3 regions of the Lysinibacillus sp. FSL K6-0075 genome follow, and region 3 is predicted to be linked to each of the others. Evidence: riboswitches for the same ligand, from Rfam matches in the RefSeq annotation. Region 3 holds a riboswitch; each other region holds the start of a gene.

Region 1 (3,282 bases), 1.8 Mb from region 3:
TTCGCCACCAGTCCAACCAGTGTTCACTAGGAATACTTGTGCGCCGTGCTCGTCAATTTTTTGTCCTAACATTTCTGCGTATACTGTTGCAGGAAGTGGAAGGAATGGTGAACCGAAGCAAGTAGAGAATACTGGTTCTGGCTCAGTAACACCACGTTCAGTTCCAGCAAGTTTAGAAGTGAAACCACTTAGGAAGTGATACATTGCTTGCTCTTTTGTTAATTTACTGATTGGAGGTAACACGCCAAATGCATCAGCTGTTAGGAAGATGATTGTTTTTGGATGACCTGCAACAGAAGGATCAACAATATTTTCGATGTATTGGATTGGATAAGCTACACGTGTATTTTCTGTTAGTGAACCATCATCATAGTCACAAATACGAGTTTCTGGATCAACAGCTACGTTTTCTAAAACAGAGCCGAAGCGGATTGCATTGTAGATTTCTGGTTCTTTTTCAGCAGAAAGGTTGATTGTTTTAGCATAGCAACCACCCTCAATGTTGAACACACCATTAGCAGACCAACCGTGTTCATCGTCACCGATTAGCTTACGATCTGGATCAGCTGATAATGTCGTTTTACCAGTACCAGATAGACCGAAGAATAATGCCACATCGCCAGCTTCACCAACGTTTGCTGAGCAGTGCATGGAAAGAATACCTTGTTGTGGTAATAAGTAGTTCATGATACCAAAGATAGATTTTTTCATTTCACCAGCATATTCAGTACCACCAATTAAGATAATTTTCTTTTCAAGTGATACGATGATGAATGTTTCAGAAGCAGTACCATCAACCGCAGGATCTGCTTTAAAGTTAGGAGCTGAGATGACAGTGAAGTCGGCAACATGAGAAGCTAATTCATCTGCTGTTGGACGGATAAATAATTGATGAGCAAAAAGATTGTGCCAAGCGTATTCATTAATGACTTGAATGCTTAATTGTGAATCTTTGTCAGCACCTGCAAAGCCTTTGAATACGAATAACTCGTCACGTTCTTTTAAATATTTTATTACTTTTACGTATAGGTTATCGAACACTTCAGAGGAGATTGGTTGGTTGACTTTACCCCAGTCAATTTGATCTTTTGTGCTTTCTTCTTCTACCGTATATTTATCTTTAGGTGAACGACCAGTGTATTTGCCAGTTTCTGCACGAACTGCGCCATCTACTGTTAACATTGCTTCACCACGAGAGGTAGCTTTTTCTGCTAATTGTGGTACTGAAAGTTGAACATTAATGTTACCGCCGTTTAATAATTCCTTCAGTTCGTTTGCAATTTCTACTGAATTCATCGATTAAATACCATCCTTTTTTATAGTATTCCCTTGATTTAGAGGGATTTTTTCTTAATTTCAAAAATAGTATAACACAATTGCTTAAATAATCTATACTAATTAAGAAATTATTTTAGAGTTTTTATCACTTTTCAATAAACTGACAAAAAATAATGTTTTTCGAGTAGAATACCATCAATCCTACAGTAATTAGGCGCGAAAATTGAGCCACACATATGTTACCACAAGTAGCTAGGTATGTTGTAGGGATTAATTTGCTTCTATTTACATCATCATCCAAGTATGAAAAGTTTTTGTTTAATCTGTTCTTTCCTTTTTATACAGTAATACATAAGAAAATATTTGACAACGTTCGACCTTTTCAGTAACATGAGATTGAACGGATACTCTTATCCCGAGCTGGTGGAGGGTCAGGCCCTGTGAAACCCGGCAACCTGCATGAACTATTTCACGACATGCGTTGGTGCCAACCTGATGCAAGGGAACATCCCTTGAACGATAAGAGTGAAAGGTTACGCAGTCATTATTCCTTTCCTCATGTAAAGTAACGTGAGAAAAGGATTTTTTTATTGTTAAAAATCAATGTAAAGGTAAGTATATGTAGTTCTTTCCTTATTATAATGACGGATCTTTCGAAATCCTCGTGTTAAAAGCAGCAGTAACGGCTTGAGAGTTCAATCCTTAGGAGCGGACTTGACATGGGTAATGAGTACCGTATTCATACACAACTACTTATTGTAAGAGTATTTAGGAGGAAAACCAAATGACAAACCGTCGACTGTTTACATCAGAGAGTGTAACAGAAGGACATCCAGATAAGATTTGTGACCAAATCTCGGATGCCATTTTAGATGCTATTTTAGCAGAAGATCCAAATGCACGTGTAGCGTGTGAAACAACTGTAACAACAGGGTTAGTATTAGTAGCAGGAGAAATTACTACCTCTACTTACGTAGATATTAAAGGTATTGTTCGTGACACTGTAGCAGAAATAGGCTACACACGAGGTAAATATGGCTTTGATGCTGAAAACTTAGCGGTGCTTGTGGCGATTGGTGAACAATCACCTGATATTGCACAAGGTGTTGATCAAGCATTAGAGGCACGTGAAGGCTCTATGACAGATGCGGATATTGAAGCAATAGGTGCTGGTGACCAAGGCTTAATGTTTGGCTATGCATGTAATGAAACACCAGAGCTAATGCCATTACCAATTAGCTTAGCACACAAATTAGCACGCCGTTTAACAGAAGTACGTAAATCAGGTGAACTTGCCTATTTACGTCCTGATGGGAAAACGCAAGTAACGATTGAATATGATGACAATAATGTACCCGTTCGCGTGGATACAATTGTTATTTCAACACAGCATGATGAAGAAGCAACACTTGAACAAATTCAAGCGGATTTAAAAGAATTTGTTATTGCTCCAGTCGTGCCAAGTGAATTATTAGATGCTAACACGAAATACTTCATCAACCCAACTGGCCGTTTCGTAATCGGTGGGCCAAAAGGAGATGCTGGTTTAACAGGACGTAAAATCATTGTTGATACATACGGTGGTTATGCACGTCACGGTGGTGGTGCATTCTCTGGTAAGGATGCAACAAAGGTAGACCGTTCAGCGGCATATGCGGCACGTTATGTAGCGAAAAATATCGTAGCAGCGGGCTTAGCAGAACGTGCTGAAGTACAACTTGCCTATGCAATTGGCGTAGCTCAGCCTGTTTCTATTGCGGTAGATACATTTGGTACAGGTAAAGCGAAAGAAAGTGAGATCGTAGAATGGGTACGCGAGCTATTCGATTTACGCCCAGCAGGTATCATTAAAATGCTTGATTTACGTCGTCCAATTTATAAACAAACGGCTGCGTATGGACATTTTGGTCGTACAGATTTAAATGTACCATGGGAACAAATTGATAAAGCAGATGCACTACGAGAAAAAGCACGTTTATAAACTATTGAACTAAAGTAATGAAG
Region 2 (3,282 bases), 1.6 Mb from region 3:
ACGATACTCTGAAGAACATGAATGGGTAAAAGTAGAAGATGGAAAAGTACGTATTGGTATTACTCACTTCGCACAATCTGAATTAGGAGATATCGTATTCGTTGAGCTTCCACAAGTTGGCGACGAAATCAAAACAGATGATCCATTCGGTAGCGTAGAATCAGTAAAAACTGTTTCTGAATTATACGCACCAATCTCAGGTACTGTAGTTGAAGTAAATGCAGATTTAGAAGATAGCCCAGAATTCGTTAATGAATCACCATATGAAAAAGCATGGATGATCGTTGTTGAGCCTGCTGATGCATCAGAAATTGAGAAACTAATGACAGCAGAGCAATACGAAGAAATGATCGCTGAATAAGACAAGCCATAATCAAAAAACGTCGGAAACTACCGGCGTTTTTTGTTATATAATGACTTATAAGTGGGATCTCTAAATGGAGGTGGCGTAATGTTCGAGGGAAAATGCTTGATAGTAGAAGGACGCTCAGATAAGCTACAAATTGAGCCTATTTTAAATGAGAATGTTACAATACTATGTACGAACGGCACAATTGGTGTGCATCAATTAGAAGAACTACTTGATCCCTACGAGGGCTGTGAGCTATTTACTTTTTTTGATGCAGATACTTCTGGTGATAAGCTACGTGCATTAATGGACAGACATTATCCAGAAGCTGAGCACCTTCGTACAATGCCAACGTACAAGGAAGTAGAGACAACACCAAGAAAAGTGTTAGCAATGATTTTACTGCGTGCACATTTCTCAATCCATAATGAATATATTTTGTAAGGTTGCGTGAAAAATGGAAGAATGGTCAACAGAGCAGTGGGCAGCGGCCCAACAGTCGGGAGAGACAGCTGCATTTTATTTATATACACCAATGTGTGGAACGTGCGCAGTGGCATCCAAAATGATGTCCATTATTGAACAATTACTGCCACAGCTACAAATTGGCAAAGCGAATATCAATTTTTTGGAACACATAGCCTATGAGCATCAAATTGAAAGTGTTCCATGTCTACTCATCAGTGATGGCGAAAAAGTGACAGAAAAGATTTATGCTTTTCAATCCGTACCATTTTTATATGAATTGTTAAAAAAATCAATTGACTGAACTTTACTAGCGTGGTAAAGTATCAAATATATTACTAAAACATTAAATATATCGAACTCTTATGAAGAGTGGCGGAGGGAAGTGCCCTATGAAGCCCGGCAACCATCACAATGTGAAAAGGTGCCAAATCACCCAAAGATTTTTCTTTGAAAGATGAGAGAACGGTTTAACGTATAATACGTGACCCCTTCTACTTGTCTGTGAGTGAAGGGGTTTTCTATATGAGAAAAGGAGTATTCGCTATGATCCAGCTTCAAAATATTACAAAGAAATACAAAACAGCAAATGGCGAATTAACGGCAGTCAAAGACGTCAACCTTACCATCAATAAAGGTGAAATTTTTGGCATTATCGGCTATAGTGGCGCTGGTAAAAGTACCATGATTCGTTTATTAAACGGTTTAGAGAAACCGACAACAGGAACAGTAACGGTGAACAATCAAGAATTTTCATCGATAAAAGGGCAAAAGCTTCGAGCAGCTAGACAAAAGGTAAGTATGATTTTCCAGCATTTCAATTTACTTTGGTCGAGAACAGTGGCTGAAAATATTGCTTTCCCTTTAGAAATCGCTGGTTTTCCAAAGGCTCAACGTGAAGCACGTGTAAAGGAATTAATTGCACTTGTAGGCCTAGAAGGACGTGATAAGGCATATCCATCCCAGCTTTCTGGTGGACAAAAGCAACGTGTAGGGATTGCCCGTGCATTAGCGAATAATCCAGAAGTTTTACTATGTGATGAGGCGACATCGGCACTCGATCCTGAAACGACGGATGCCATTCTCGATTTACTCGTTGATATAAATGAACGCTTAGGCTTAACAATTGTCCTGATTACACACGAAATGCATGTCATCCGCAAAATTTGTCATCGTGTAGCGGTGATGGAGGCAGGCGAAATTGTGGAACGTGGTGAGGTATTACAAGTCTTCCAAGCACCACAAGCGGCCATTACCAAAAAGTTTGTATCTCAAATTACAGACACAAAGGAAACACAGGATACGGTGGCACAAATCAAAACAAACTATCCAACTGGACAACTTGTCAAACTGATTTTTGTTGGTGAAAAAACAGAACAGCCTGTTATCTCACATCTTGTGAAACAATTTGATGTAGAAGTAAGTATTGTTCATGGTAATATTTCACAAACAAAAAATGGTGCATACGGTACACTGATTGTGCAAATTGATGGCTCGAAGACAAACGTGGCTGAAGCCCTTCGTTATTTAAATACAGTCGAAGTACAAACGGAGGTGATTGCAAATGCTAACTAATCTCTTTCCGAATGTAGACTGGGAAAATATGTGGCAAGCTACGTATGAAACATTGTATATGACAGCTATTTCTACGGTTGTGACATTTATTCTTGGGTTAGCCATTGGTATCGTTCTATTTTTAACTAGCCCCAATCAGTTATGGGCAAATAAAATCGTTAGCTTTTTAACAGGATCACTCGTTAATATTTTCCGTTCCATTCCATTTATCGTATTAATTATTTTATTAATTCCATTTACGAAGTTTTTACTTGGTACAATTCGAGGAGCTAATGCGGCGTTACCAGCATTGATTATCGGTGCAGCACCATTTTATGCTCGTATGGTATTAATTGCGTTACGCGAAATTGATAAAGGTGTTATAGAAGCAGCCCGTTCAATGGGGGCAAAAACTTCTACAATTATTTGGAAAGTATTGATCCCTGAATCATTACCAGCTTTAATTTCTGGTATCACTGTAACGGCTGTTGCCCTTGTAGGTTATACTGCGATGGCTGGAATTATCGGTGCAGGTGGTCTTGGTAACCTAGCGTTCCTAGACGGCTTCCAACGAAATCGCCAAGATGTGACATTAATGGCAACTATTTTGATCTTAGTAGTCGTATTTATTATTCAATGGATTGGTGATTTATTTACTGAGAGAATTGATAAACGCTAGAAAGAAAATTGAGGTTATTCCGGTTCTTACCGCTAACATATTTTAAACAAATAAAAGGGAGTGTCATAAATGAAGAAGTTATTAGCAGGATTATTTTTATCAATACTTGTACTAGCATTAGCAGCTTGCGGTACAGATAAAAAAGAAGATGAAAAATCAGCATCTGGCGATCAAACAGATAGTAAAGAAAACGTAACATTAAAAGTAGGTGCTTCTAATACACCGCACGCAGTTA
Region 3 (3,282 bases):
TCTGATGAAGTGAAAGAAAAGGTAAAGCTACTTTACCTAAATTACCCGAACAATCCTACAGGTGGTACAGCAACACTTGCGTTTTTTGAAGAAACCGTTCGTTTTGCGAAGGAACACAATATTATCGTATCACATGATTTTGCTTATGGAGCAATAGGATTTGACGGTAATAAACCAATTAGCTTCCTACAAGCAGAGGGTGCAAAAGAAGTTGGGATTGAAATGTATACCCTATCGAAAACCTATAATATGGCAGGCTGGCGTATAGGCTTTGCCGTTGGGAATGCCGAGATTATTGCTGCTATTAATCTTATTCAGGATCATCTGTTTTGTAGTCAATTCCCTGCTATTCAACAAGCAGCAGCAGTAGCACTGACAGCTTCCCAACAATGTGCGGATGAACTACGAGCTACTTATGAGCGTCGCCGAAATGTACTCATTGAAGAAGCTCAAAGAATCGGCTGGCATGTTACGGCTCCAAAAGGCTCCTTCTTCGCATGGCTCCCTGTACCATTAGGCTATACAAGCGAACAATTTGCTGATCTATTGCTTGAAAAAGCTGATATTGCTGTGGCAGCTGGCAATGGTTTCGGTCAATATGGCGAAGGCTACGTCCGTATCGGTTTGCTGGTAAGCGAGGAACGTTTACGTGAAGCAATCCATAGAATCGAGCAGTTACAATTATTTAACAAATGACAATGCCATCAATAGATTATTTGTGAAAGGTGAAAAGACCTTCTACCCCAATCCATAAAAGTGTTATCGTCTTAACAAAGGTTGTACAAATAAAATGAAGGTGTACACTACTCATTTTTATTGAGGGTTGTTGTGACTAATCATCTCTCCACATTGAAAATAAGAGCCTATCCTCTCTCTAATCATACAAATAATGAGTTATTTTGTTCACTACTACTAGTATGAAAGAGGGAAAGACATTTTTACAGAATGGTTGATTGGAGTGGAGCCAGCGTCACTCCTAGGGGATTTAGCGTCACAGAGGAGACCTTGGAGCGAACGGAAGTGAGTGAAGCGGCTCATCGGACACCCCCTGGAAAGGACGCTGGCGGAACGGAAATCAACCCATCACCCTGCTAACAGGTCTTTTTCTGTTAGTGACATGATCTTTTTTCCACAACATGTGTCCTGTAGCTAACTCTAGCTACAGGATCATTATTTTTCAATTTTCCTTGGCTGCCCTAAACCATTTTCTAATGGATAAAATTGAACATGACCTGTTTCATCATCCAATTTTCGAATATGTTGAATACCTTGTACCTCAGCCAGTACTAGGTCAGCAGTAATAACAGGATTTCCCCCTTTTATTAAATGCCCACCTGACACAACACCCCATTGATCGCTCATAGAACCATGGAAATGTGTTTCATATCCCCCGTCACGCTTACACACCACACCAGAGCCTTGAATAAATTCAAGTGGTCCATCTTTTTCAACCACATCACTAAAACGAACTTGAATCTGAGCTGTTGCATCTGGCACTAAATATACAAAGCTACTTTTTTGAAAGCTACCAATACAGCTAACAATCGTTGCTGACTCAATATGATTCTCTTCACAGAGCGCCTCAATTCCCTCAATGATATCTGTCCCTGTTAGAAGACGAGCACTAATAACCTTACCAAATGAACCTATACCATAATTAACTCTCACAGACATTGTTATCCCTCTTTCACGTCGAAATATTATAATTATATAAAAATTTTAAAAATTAATTATTGACTTACTATACCCTATAAATTATATTAGTTCTATCGGAATTACAAAAAAATATTATAAATCTCTTATCAAGAGTAGCTGAGGGACTGGCCCTATGAAGCTCGGCAACCTCCTTTTTAAAGGAAGGTGCTAAATCCTGCAAACGATCTTCGTTTGATAGATAAGAGAGGACATCTTTTCATGAGCCTCTCTTAGTTTGTAAGAGAGTTTTTTTATTTTCAAAAAACCGATAAAAACAATCTTGGAGGTAGTTTTCATGAAAAAGAAAAATAAATTTTTAGTAGGTTTAGCAAGTTTAACATTAGTAGCAGCTCTAGCAGGTTGTGGCTCTAAAGAAGATAGTAAAGGCCAAGCTGAGGCAATTGATGAAAAGAAAATCGTCGTAGGTGTCACTTCTGGTCCACATGAGCAAATTGCAGAAGTAGCAGCTAAAGTAGCAAAAGAAAAAGGGCTAGAAGTAGAGCTAAAATCATTTTCTGACTATGTTTTACCTAATACTTCCTTAGCTGAAGGTGATCTTGATGCGAACAGCTATCAACACGAACCTTTCCTCGATACATTTAATAAAGATCATGATACAGATTTAGTCCCAGTGGGCAAAACGATTTTGAATCCAATGGGTATCTACTCTGAAAAATATAAATCCTTTGATGACATTCCGGATGGTGCAACGTTTGGCCTACCAAATGACCCAACGAATGGAGCACGTGCCCTCTTTGTTTTACAAGAAGCTGGCTATATTAAGCTAAAAGATGGCGCAGACTTAACAGCCTCAATCCGTGATGTAGAAGAAAACAAAAAGAATTTAAAATTCATTGAATTAGAGGCAGCTCAAATTCCTAAACAGCTTAGTGAAGTAGATGTAGCAGCTATTAATACAAACTTTGCATTAGAAGCTGGCATTAACCCTAAAGACGACTCTATTTTATTGGAATCTACTGACTCTCCATACGTGAACTACATTGTCGTACGCGCTGAAAATGAAAATGACCCAACAATTAAAAAGTTCGTTGAGGCTTACCAATCTGATGAAGTACGTCAATTCATCGAAGAAGAATTCAAAGGTTCAGTAATCCCTAGCTGGTAATACATTCAGGAAGCTTCTATAAGCCGAAGAATCTGCCGAAATTCCTCTATGGGAAGACGAGCAGATTCTTGCTTTTTAGAAGGTTGAGAAAGGAGCAAACAATCGCATGATTCAATTACAAAATATCTCAAAAGAATTCAAGTCGAAAAAAGGCATCATTAAAGCTGTGGATGGGATCAATCTTCATGTAAAAAAGGGACAAATTCATGGTGTGATCGGCTATAGTGGTGCTGGTAAAAGTACACTCATTCGTTGTGTTAATCTACTAGAACGTCCTACAGCAGGAAAAGTAGTGATAGACAATGTAGACATTACGACCCTTTCTCTTCATGAATTACGTCAAACACGCCAAAAAATCGGGATGATTTTCCAGCACTTTAATCTATTAAAAACAGCAACAGTTTACAATAATATTGCCGTTCCCTTAAAGCTACTAGGCTATAAAGAGACGGAAGTAAAAA

Evidence for each region. Region 3 has a riboswitch for S-adenosylmethionine ahead of MHB65_RS02350 (MetQ/NlpA family ABC transporter substrate-binding protein). Riboswitches for the same ligand answer to the same signal wherever they lie in the genome.
Region 1: linked by a shared signal. The riboswitch ahead of metK (methionine adenosyltransferase) and the one ahead of MHB65_RS02350 (MetQ/NlpA family ABC transporter substrate-binding protein) in region 3 are both predicted to bind S-adenosylmethionine.
Region 2: linked by a shared signal. The riboswitch ahead of MHB65_RS19580 (methionine ABC transporter ATP-binding protein) and the one ahead of MHB65_RS02350 (MetQ/NlpA family ABC transporter substrate-binding protein) in region 3 are both predicted to bind S-adenosylmethionine.

What each region holds. Positions count from the first base shown of each region.
Region 1 is NZ_CP151947.1:3,769,852-3,773,133, reverse strand. Features, by position in the region: gene pckA (phosphoenolpyruvate carboxykinase (ATP)) at 1-1,296, opposite strand, end outside; SAM riboswitch class I at 1,686-1,804, shown strand; gene metK (methionine adenosyltransferase) at 2,063-3,259, shown strand.
Region 2 is NZ_CP151947.1:3,930,647-3,933,928, reverse strand. Features, by position in the region: gene gcvH (glycine cleavage system protein GcvH) at 1-361, shown strand, start outside; gene MHB65_RS19590 (hypothetical protein) at 452-793, shown strand; gene MHB65_RS19585 (thioredoxin family protein) at 807-1,118, shown strand; SAM riboswitch class I at 1,175-1,278, shown strand; gene MHB65_RS19580 (methionine ABC transporter ATP-binding protein) at 1,361-2,389, shown strand; gene MHB65_RS19575 (methionine ABC transporter permease) at 2,379-3,047, shown strand; gene MHB65_RS19570 (MetQ/NlpA family ABC transporter substrate-binding protein) at 3,117-3,282, shown strand, end outside.
Region 3 is NZ_CP151947.1:503,146-506,427, reverse strand. Features, by position in the region: gene MHB65_RS02360 (pyridoxal phosphate-dependent aminotransferase) at 1-696, shown strand, start outside; gene MHB65_RS02355 (PPC domain-containing DNA-binding protein) at 1,171-1,674, opposite strand; SAM riboswitch class I at 1,797-1,901, shown strand; gene MHB65_RS02350 (MetQ/NlpA family ABC transporter substrate-binding protein) at 1,991-2,821, shown strand; gene MHB65_RS02345 (ATP-binding cassette domain-containing protein) at 2,928-3,282, shown strand, end outside.